Regions from separate parts of the Mesorhizobium sp. M0184 genome, predicted to be linked through region 1. Evidence: predicted binding sites of a transcription regulator. Region 1 holds the regulator's gene; each other region holds the start of a gene.
What was found. The regulator PhoB, encoded in region 1, activates phosphate uptake and scavenging genes when phosphate is short. The targets are predictions, from matches to a motif close to TGTCATNNANCTGTCAT.

Region 1 (3,252 bases):
ACCGGCGCACTCATAATCACCCTGACGGTTCTGGGCTTGAGCATCCTCGCCCGCAGCCTTACCGGACGCAGAGAGGACAGATGACACAGATGTTGTCCCCAGACATGACGATGGCCGAAACGGTAGCCGAGAAGACGAAGATCGAGGTCAAGAACCTCAACTTCTACTACGGCCAGAGCAAGGCGCTGAAGGACATCAGCCTGTCGCTGCCCGAGCGCAGCGTCACGGCCTTCATCGGCCCTTCGGGTTGCGGGAAATCGACGCTGCTGCGTGTGTTCAACCGCATCTATGAGCTCTACCCAAAACAGACGGCCGAGGGCCAGGTGCTGCTCGACGGCAAGAACATTCTCGACCGGTCGCAGGATCTCAACCTCCTCAGGACCAAGATCGGCATGGTGTTCCAGAAGCCGACGCCGTTCCCGATGTCGATCTACGAGAACATCGCCTTCGGCGTCAGGCTCTACGAGAACCTCGGCAAGTCCGAGATGGACGGCCGCGTCGAACAGGCGTTGAAGCGCGCCGCGCTGTGGAGCGAGGTCAAGGACAAGCTCAACGCCAGCGGCTTGAGCCTGTCCGGCGGCCAGCAGCAGCGGCTCTGTATCGCCCGCACCGTGGCGGTGAAGCCGGAAGTCATTCTGCTCGACGAACCGGCTTCGGCGCTCGACCCGCTGTCGACTGCCAAGATCGAGGAACTGATCGACGAATTGCAAGCCGACTACACGATCGTCATCGTCACCCACAACATGCAGCAGGCGGCGCGCGTGTCGCGCCAGACCGCCTTCATGTATCTGGGTGAACTGGTCGAGTTCGACCGGACCGAGAAGATCTTCACGTCGCCCCGCGAGAAGCGCACGCAGGACTACATCACTGGCCGCTTCGGCTGAGCCATTCCGATCATGCATTTGAGGACAGGATCATGGGCGAACACACAGTCGCTTCTTTCGACGAGGATCTCGAGCAGATCAGCAAGCTGATCCGCGACATGGCCGACCTCGCCGGTTCGATGGTCGGCGGGGCGACCAAGGCCCTGTTGAATTCCGACAACGTGCTGGCGCAACGCGTCGTTTCCGACGACGCCATCATGGATGCGCGTCAACGCGAACTGGACGACCGCGCCATCACCCTGATCGCCAAACGCCAGCCGATGGCCCACGATCTTCGCCATGTGGTCGGAGCGATCCGCATGGCGGGCGACCTCGAACGCATCGGCGACCTTGCCAAGAATATCGCCAAGCGCGTGAGTGCGGTCGGCCTCAGCGCCACGCCGCGGGACCTGTCGCATTCCATCGACGCGATGGCACAGCTGGTTCTCATCCAGGTGCAGGGTGTCATCGAGGAATATGCTGCAGGCGATGCGGCCGCGTTGGCCAAGCTGCGTGCCGCCGACGAGCGCATCGACGTCAAATACACGTCCGTGTTCCGCGAGCTCTTGACCTACATGATGGAAGATCCGCGCAACATCACCGCTTGCACGCACCTGCTGTTCTGCGCCAAGAATCTGGAGCGGATCGGCGACCATGTCACCAACATCGCCGAAAATGCGTATTATGTGCTGACCGGCGAGCAATTGCCGGTCAATCGTCCGAAGCAGGACGAAACGACAATGTCCGCACCGGTGACATGATGGGGGTGCCCAGCCGATGATCGCACCACGCATAATGGTGGTGGAGGACGAGGAGCCGTTGGGTGTGCTGCTCCGCTACAATCTCGAATCCGAAGGCTACCAGGTCGAGGTGGTGACACGCGGCGACGAAGCCGAGATCCGTTTGCAGGAGAATGTGCCCGACCTTTTGGTGCTCGACTGGATGATACCAGCGGTTTCCGGCATCGAGCTCTGTCGTCGGCTGCGGGTGCGCCCCGAAACCGAGCGGCTGCCGATCATCATGCTGACCGCGCGCGGCGAGGAGAGCGACCGGGTGCGCGGTCTTTCGACCGGCGCCGACGACTATCTGGTCAAACCGTTTTCGACACCGGAATTCATGGCCAGGGTCAAGGCGCTGCTGCGGCGCGCCAAGCCGGAAGTGCTGTCCAGCGTGCTGAAGGTCGGCGACATCGTTCTCGATCGCGAATCGCACAGAGTCTATCGCAAGAAGAGCGAAATCAGGCTCGGGCCGACCGAATTCCGGCTGCTCGAGTTCATGATGCGGCATCCGGGCCGTGTCTTCTCGCGCAGCCAGTTACTCGATAATGTCTGGGGCGAGACAATCTACATCGACGAACGCACCGTCGACGTGCATGTCGGGCGGCTGCGCAAAGCCGTCAACAACGGCCGGATGCCGGATGTCATCCGCACCATCCGCGGTGCCGGCTATGCGATCAGGGAAGATTGACCCGCCTGGTCAGGCTACGTTCTTTCTGACGCTGGGCCTCATTTGCGCGCCCGGCGCGAAAATCTCCTGGTCGACGAAGCTTAACGCCCGCATCGCGCAGCCTTCGCGGATCAGCGGCAATTCGTTCGGCTCTGTATCGAAGGAGATCGAGCCTGAATGCTGACCGCCGGCGGTCTGGGCGATTGCCTTCCGCAAGGCCGGCTCGATCAGATCGAAGGCGGCGGCACTGGCGCCGACCATCGCGACCGGTGCCGGATCGATCAGCGCGAACAGCGAGCCGAGACCGAAACCCAGCGCTTCGCCGGCCTTGCGGTAGGCCTCGCGTTCCGGCCCATCTTTCTCGCGCGCCTGGGCCGCCAGTGCTCGCATGTCGGCGTCGCTGACGTCGGCGACCGGTTCGCTGTCTTCGCTCATCTGCCTGGCGTTGCGCCAGATGGCGTAGTTGCCGGCATAGGCCTCGATGCAGCCGCGCCGCCCGCAACGGCAGAGCGCGCCGCCCGGACGATGGATCATGTGGCCAAATTCGCCGCCCGAGGAATGCGTCCCGGTGAACAGTTCGCCCTTCAGCACCAGCCCCATGCCGATGCCATGCGAAAGCAGGATGGCGATGAAGTCGTCGCGATAGCGATCCGGATTGCGCCAGCGCAAAGCCACCGCCATCATGTTGCAGTCGTTCTCCACCGTTGCCGGGATGCCGAATTCGTCCTCCAGCATGTCGGCAAAGGCGATGTCGGTCTGCGGCGTGATCGGCGACCACAGCATGGCGCGTGCAGGGGAGTCGGTAATGCCCTGAATCGCCAGGGCGATGCGGGCGACACTGCGGACGTCAAGGTCTGGATCCTGCAGCCGGCGCCGGACGATGGCCATGCATTCACGGATCAGCTCGTCGCGCGGCATGGTCAGCGTGTCCAGCCGGCGCTGT
Region 2 (3,252 bases), 250 kb from region 1:
AGGAGCGCGAGGTCGCGCACGGCAAGGCACGCGCCTTGCTGGCGCAGCTCAACCTGCCGGAGAAGCTCTGGGCGCTGCCGCCGGCGACGTTCTCCGGCGGTGAACAGCAGCGCGTCAACATCGCGCGCGGCTTCATCACCGAGCACCCGATCCTGCTGCTCGACGAGCCGACCGCTTCGCTCGACGCCAGGAACCGCGATGTGGTGATTTCCCTGATCGCCGCCAAGAAGGCAGCGGGCGTCGCTTTGCTCGGCATCTTCCACGATCACGACGTGCGTGAGGCGGTCGCCGACCGCGTCATCGACGTGACCGCCTTCGCCGCCGGGAAAATCGCCGCATGACCAGGAAACTGTCGGAGGCGCCGCTGATCCACGAGACGGCGGAAGTCGAGAACTCGACGCTTGGCCGCTGGACCGAGATCGCCGAGCGCTGCCGGGTTTCCGAAAGCACGCTCGGCGACTATTCCTACATGATGCAGGACTGCGGCGTCTGGTGCGCAACGATCGGCAAATTCGCCAACATCGCCGCAAGCGTGCGCATCAACGCTACCAACCATCCGACCTGGCGGCCGACGCTGCACCATTTCACCTATCGCGCCTCGGATTATTGGGACGACGCCGAGCACGAGAGCGAATTCTTCGCCAAGCGCCGCGCCAAACGCGTCACCATCGGCCACGACACCTGGCTCGGCCACGGCTCGACCATCCTGCCGGGCGTCACCGTCGGCGATGGCGCGGCGGTCGGTGCCGGTGCGGTGGTGTCGAAGGACGTCGCGCCCTACACCATCGTCGCCGGCGTACCGGCCAAGCCGATCCGCGAACGCTTCGACCGCCGCACCGCGGAGCGCTACCAGGCGCTCGCCTGGTGGGACTGGGACCATGCAAGGCTGCGCGCCGCGCTCGACGATTTTCGGGAATTGTCGGCGGAGACGTTTCTGGAGAAATATGGCGGCTGAGGGTCGTGAAATGGTGGTGAATGTGAATGGGGGCAGCGGACAGGTTTCGAGGCTCAGGGAAGCCGTTCTTATCACCATTCACCATTCGAGCTTCTCGCGCCGAGTTGATCCCGCCCCGCTCCAGGCTGTGGGCAGTAACAAAACTGACATCGTTCCGACACCGCAGGTTCATGCGGCTGCGCTAGCCAGGGTAAACAGACCTTCAATTGCGATTGGACTGGAGCCTGCACCATGTCAGCTACGCTCGAAATCCGCGGCGTCACCCGCCGGTTCGGCAAGAACACCGCCGTCAGCAATGTTCACATCGCGATTCCGCAAGGCCAGATGGTCGGCATCATTGGCCGCTCCGGCGCCGGCAAATCGACGCTGCTGCGCATGATTAACCGCCTCATCGATCCCAGCCAGGGATCCATCCTGTTCAACGGCGTCGAGGTCTCCGGGTTGCGCGGCTCGCCGCTCCGGCGATGGCAGCGCGACTGCGCCATGATCTTCCAGCAGTTCAATCTCGTGCCGCGCCTCGATGTGCTGACCAATGTGCTGCTCGGCCGGCTCAACCACCGCTCGACGCTGTCCAACCTATTTGGCATGTTCTCCCGCGGTGAATGCGCCGAGGCGGTTGCAGCCCTCGAGCGCCTCGACATCGCCCGCACCGCCCTGCAGCCGGCCGGCACACTTTCCGGCGGCCAGCAGCAGCGCGTTGCGATTGCGCGCGCCATGATGCAGCAGCCGAAGGTGTTGCTGGCGGATGAGCCGATTGCCTCGCTCGATCCGCTCAACGCCAAGGTGGTGATGGATTCGCTGCAGGACATCAATTTGCGCGAGGGCATCACCGTCATCACAAATCTGCATACGCTGGATACGGCCCGCACCTACTGCAACCGCATCATCGGCATGGCCGCCGGCAAGGTCGTCTTCGACGGCCCGCCCGAAGCCCTCAACCGCGAGGCCGTGCGCATGGTCTACGGCGCCGACAGCAATGGCGGCGAAATCTCCGAGGCCATCACCTCCACCAGTGTCGCCATCAAACAGAAAATCGCTGCATCCGCCGGACCGCTCGAGCCCGCATTCCCGGGATATTGAGAACGGCCTGATCGCCCGCCCGCGTCAAAGGCACCTGTCAAAAAATTCGAACGCTACCGGCGCGAGGCCGGGACCAACAGGAGAGAGATAATGTTCAGGAAGATGGTTTTTGGTGCCGTTTCATTGCTCGCCATCGCGGCAAGCGCCGCTCACGCCCAGGATATCAAGGAATTCCGCATCGGCATCCTTGGCGGTGAAAACGAAGCGGACCGGCTGCGCAACTTTCAGTGCCTCGCCGATCACCTGAAGTCCGAATTCGGCTTCGAGAAGGTCTCGCTGTTCCCGGCCGCCGACTATGACGGCGTTATCCAGGGCCTGCTCGGCGGCACGCTCGATTTCGCAGAGCTTGGCGCGTCGGGCTATGCCAGCGTCTACCTCAAGGATCCGAACGCCGTGACCCCGATCCTCACCACCCAGCAGACCGACGGCGCGACCGGCTATTATTCGATCGGCCTTGCGCTGAAGTCGTCCGGCATCACCGACATCAAGTCGGCCAAGGGCAAGAAGCTCGGCTATGCCGACCCGGATTCGACCTCCGGCTACCTGATCCCGCTGACCCAGATCCCGAAGGACACCGGCGCTTCGAACGAAACCTTCTTCGCCTCGACTCAGTTCAATGGCGGCCACGAGAACAACCTTCTCGCGGTTCGCGACGGCAAGGTCGACGTGGCGGTTGACGATTCCTCGGGCATCGGCGACTTCAAGAACGGCTACACCTCCGGCACCTTCCACAAGGAAGTCGCCAAGGGCGCCGTGGACCCCAACGATTTCGTCGAAGTTTGGCGCTCTGGCTCGATCCCGAACGGCCCGCTGGTCGTGCGCACCGCACTCGGCGGCGATATGAGCGCCAAGCTCGCCAACTTCTTCACCAGCCTGCCGGCCAAGGACAAGCCTTGCTTCGAGGCCATCGAAGGCGGCGATTTCACCGGCTACGTTCCGGTGAAGCCGGACTTCTACAGCGTCATCGTCGAAGCCCGCAAAGCCGCGATCGGCGGCTGACGACAATTGCGGAAAGGGCGGCGTCCTTCAGCGCCGCCCTTTTTGCGTGTCCGCTCGTGACCCCGTATGACCTTCGCCGCTACAATTCGTTCAGACGCGGTCCGGCAGGCAGCAGACGCCTGGCGACGCCAGACGTCCTTGCGCCGGTTCTACACGGCGCTCGGCATCGGCTCACTGCTTGTCGCCATGTGCACAGCCATGTGGTTCGCCGACGAGGC
Region 3 (3,252 bases), 130 kb from region 1:
GCTCCTCGTTCTGGATATCGCGCACCTGCGGCAGATTCGGCAGGCGCACGCCCTTCGAATTGTCGGTCGGCGACTTGCCGATCATCTGCAGGATGGGTGTCTCGCGGCCGGGGTTCTTGTCATAGAAGCCTGATTTCTTCGTCGCCTCATACGCGGCGAGCGTCACAGGCAGGTATCCCGACTTCTGGTGCAGATATTCCTGCACATCGGTCTTGGACAGATAGGCAAAGAAGGCGGCGACACCCTTGTATTCCTCGTCCGACTTGTTGCCGAACACCCAGAGGCTGGCACCGCCCGGCGTCGTGTTCTGCGGGGCACCCTTGGCGTCACTGTCGTAAGGAAGCTGGCCGATGCCATAGTTCATGCCGGACTTGACGATATCGCCGAGGCCGCCCGACGATTCGGTGAAGATGCCGCATTCGCCGGCGAGGAATATCTGCTTGGCTTCGGAGGTGCGCCCGCCATATTTGAATGTGCCGTCCTTGGCCAGGTCAGCGACCGCCTGGAAGTGGTTGACGAAAATCGGCGCATTGATCTTGAGTTCGACATCACCTCCAGCCAGGCCATTCTGCTGGGTGGCCCAAGGCACGTCATTCCACGCCGCGAAATTCTCCAGGTGGATCCAGGTCAGCCAGGTCGAGGTATAGCCGCAAGGGGCGGCGCCGCTCGTCTTGATCTTCTTGGCAGCTTCCCACACCTCGTTCCACGTCTTGGGCGGATTGTTCACGTCGAGGCCTGCCTTCTGGAAGATGTCCTTGTTGTAGTAGAGGATCGGCGAGGAAGAGTTGTAGGGGAACGATAGCATGGTGCCGTCCGGCTTCGAATAATAGCCGACGATGCCGGGCAGATACTGGCTCTTGTCGAAAGTCATCCCGGCCCCGGTCATCACATCGGCCACCGGCTTTATCGCACCCTCGGCCGCCATCATCACGCCGGTGCCGACGTCGAACACCTGGAGGATGTCGGGCGCTTGCCCGGCACGAAAGGCAGCGATGCCGGCATTCAGCGTCTCCGGATAGGTGCCCTTGAACACCGGAACGAGCTCATAGTCGCTCTGGCTGGCGTTGAAATCCTTGGAGATCTTGCCGACGACCTCGGCGTTGGCGCCGGTCATGGCGTGCCACCAGCTGATCTGCGTGACGGCGAAGGCGGAGGTGGTGGAAAGCAGGGTCACGGTGGCGGCGATACCGGCCGCAAAGCCGAAGAACTTCATGTTTCATCTCCCGTTTGTCATTGGCGAAAGGGGCACTTCCGCAAAGCCAATATGTGGCGCTGATGACAATCGGACAACGGTTTTATTGCGGATCAATGAACATCATTCCTTCCTAAAGTGCACTCGCTACCGAAACCGGGCGCCAGAAATCACATCACCGTCTTTTCGGCGCAGCGGCGTCGGTTTCCCCCGAAAAGACCCGCCTCATGGCCCGCGGGTTAACCATTCGTTAAAATCTCCAAGAGCTAATCAGTCACACCTCCCCTGTTAGTTTTGGCAGACCGAGTGAACCAGGATGCTGACGGTCTATAATTGTATTGTAAGTCAGCACGATCCGAGACTGGTTGCGCTTGCCGCACTCATCTGTGGAATTTCTTGCTTCTCAGCGGTTAATCTCCTTAAGCATGTCGGCCGATCGACCGAGCGAAACCGGCTTGTCTGGCTGATGATCGCCGCGGCCTCGACCGGGTTCGGCATATGGGCGACGCATTTCATCGCCATGACCGCGTTTACGCCGGGAATACCGAACGCATACAATCCGGGATTATCCGCCTTTTCGCTTGCCGCCGCCGTTATCATGACCGCGCTTGGGATGTGGGTCGCCACCTTGCGCCGCGGCATCGACCATTTCCTCGTCGGTGGCGCCATTCTGGGCGGCGCCATCGCGACGATGCACTACATCGGCATGGCAGCTTTCGAGGTCGAAGGCCGGGTCGTATGGAACCTGCTCCTTGTCGCGATATCGCTTCTGGCCGGCGTGACCCTCGCGGCACTGGCGCTCCTTGTCGTCTTGCGCCGTCCGTCAGCGCTCGCGACTTTCGGCGGCGCCGCGCTTTTGACGCTGGCGATTTGCAGCTTGCATTTCATCGCGATGGCTGCGGTGTCGATCATTCCGGATTCCTCGATTGAAATATCCGAACATTCCATCGAGCCCATTTCCCAGGCCTTTGCCGCAGCGGTCGCCAGCCTGATAATCCTTGTGCTATCGGGTGCCGCGCTGTGGATCGACCTGCGCTTTCGCCGCCAGAAGCTCGAGGCCGATCGCATGCACGATCTCGCCAATGCGGCGGTGGAAGGTCTGATCGTTTGCGATGGCACCCGCATTGTCAGCGCCAATGACAGTATGGCGAGGCTGACCGGAACAGCGACAGCCACCCTGAACACGATGCAATTCGGCGAGCTTTTCGACGGACAGAGCGCAGCCGATATGTCCGGCTTCGGCGAACAGGCGCAGGAAGCGAAGTTAAGGGGCAGCGACGGGGCGAGAATTCCTGTCGAGCTGATCGCCAGGAAAATCACCTACTGCGGCAGGCCCCATACGGTGCTTGCCGTTCGCGACATCCGTGAGCGCAAGAAGGCAGAACAAGAGATCCTCCGCCTCGCGCATTTCGATCCGCTTACCGGGCTTGCCAATCGGCGGAGCTTTTCTTCCCGGCTGGAAGCAGAATTCGCCTCGATGGATCGTGGCGGCAAGGATGGACATCTGGCGCTCCTGCTGCTTGACCTTGACCGGTTCAAGCAAGTCAACGACCTCTATGGCCACGGGGCCGGCGATGCTATGCTGCAGAAGCTGGCGCACTGCATTTCCGGCATCCCGCGCCACGGACAGATGCTCGCGCGTCTCGGCGGCGATGAATTTGCCATCATAGCTCCGAACCTCCCCGACCCCCTGGCCGCAGGCCGGATAGCCGAGGACTTGCTGGCGGCGATCCGGGAGGAAAACAGGGTTTCGGTCGGCTCCGGCCTCGTCTCGGCCAGCATCGGCATCGCCTTCTTTCCGCTGGATGCCGAAGACCAGGCCGGCCTGATCAGCCATGCCGACACGGCACTCCATCGCGCCAAAACCGAAGGCAGGGACACTTATCGGTTTTTCGAGATAGCCATGGGCACCGCGGCCCGCGACAAGCGCGTGATGGAGCATGAATTGCGCCAGGCGATCGCCCGCAAGGAGTTCCACCTCGTCTATCAGCCGCAGAAGGAGATCCGCGGCGGCAGGATGATCGGCTTCGAAGCCCTGGTCCGTTGGCAGCACCCTGAGC

Region 2: a site for PhoB is predicted at 1,089-1,105, ahead of phnC (phosphonate ABC transporter ATP-binding protein). Genes of this name have one in related genera too.
Region 3: a site for PhoB is predicted at 1,276-1,292, ahead of ugpB (sn-glycerol-3-phosphate ABC transporter substrate-binding protein UgpB). Genes of this name have one in related genera too.

What each region holds. Positions count from the first base shown of each region.
Region 1 covers NZ_JAMYSZ010000001.1:378,894-382,145, reverse strand. Annotated here, with positions in the region: gene pstA (phosphate ABC transporter permease PstA) at 1-84, shown strand, start outside; gene pstB (phosphate ABC transporter ATP-binding protein PstB) at 81-884, shown strand; gene phoU (phosphate signaling complex protein PhoU) at 917-1,624, shown strand; gene phoB (phosphate regulon transcriptional regulator PhoB) at 1,641-2,330, shown strand; gene NKJ23_RS01915 (ROK family protein) at 2,340-3,252, opposite strand, start outside.
Region 2 covers NZ_JAMYSZ010000001.1:127,059-130,310, forward strand. Annotated here, with positions in the region: gene phnL (phosphonate C-P lyase system protein PhnL) at 1-341, shown strand, start outside; gene NKJ23_RS00650 (DapH/DapD/GlmU-related protein) at 338-955, shown strand; gene phnC (phosphonate ABC transporter ATP-binding protein) at 1,187-2,035, shown strand; gene phnD (phosphonate ABC transporter substrate-binding protein) at 2,126-3,034, shown strand; gene phnE (phosphonate ABC transporter, permease protein PhnE) at 3,101-3,252, shown strand, end outside.
Region 3 covers NZ_JAMYSZ010000001.1:246,161-249,412, forward strand. Annotated here, with positions in the region: gene ugpB (sn-glycerol-3-phosphate ABC transporter substrate-binding protein UgpB) at 1-1,213, opposite strand, end outside; gene NKJ23_RS01250 (bifunctional diguanylate cyclase/phosphodiesterase) at 1,509-3,252, shown strand, end outside.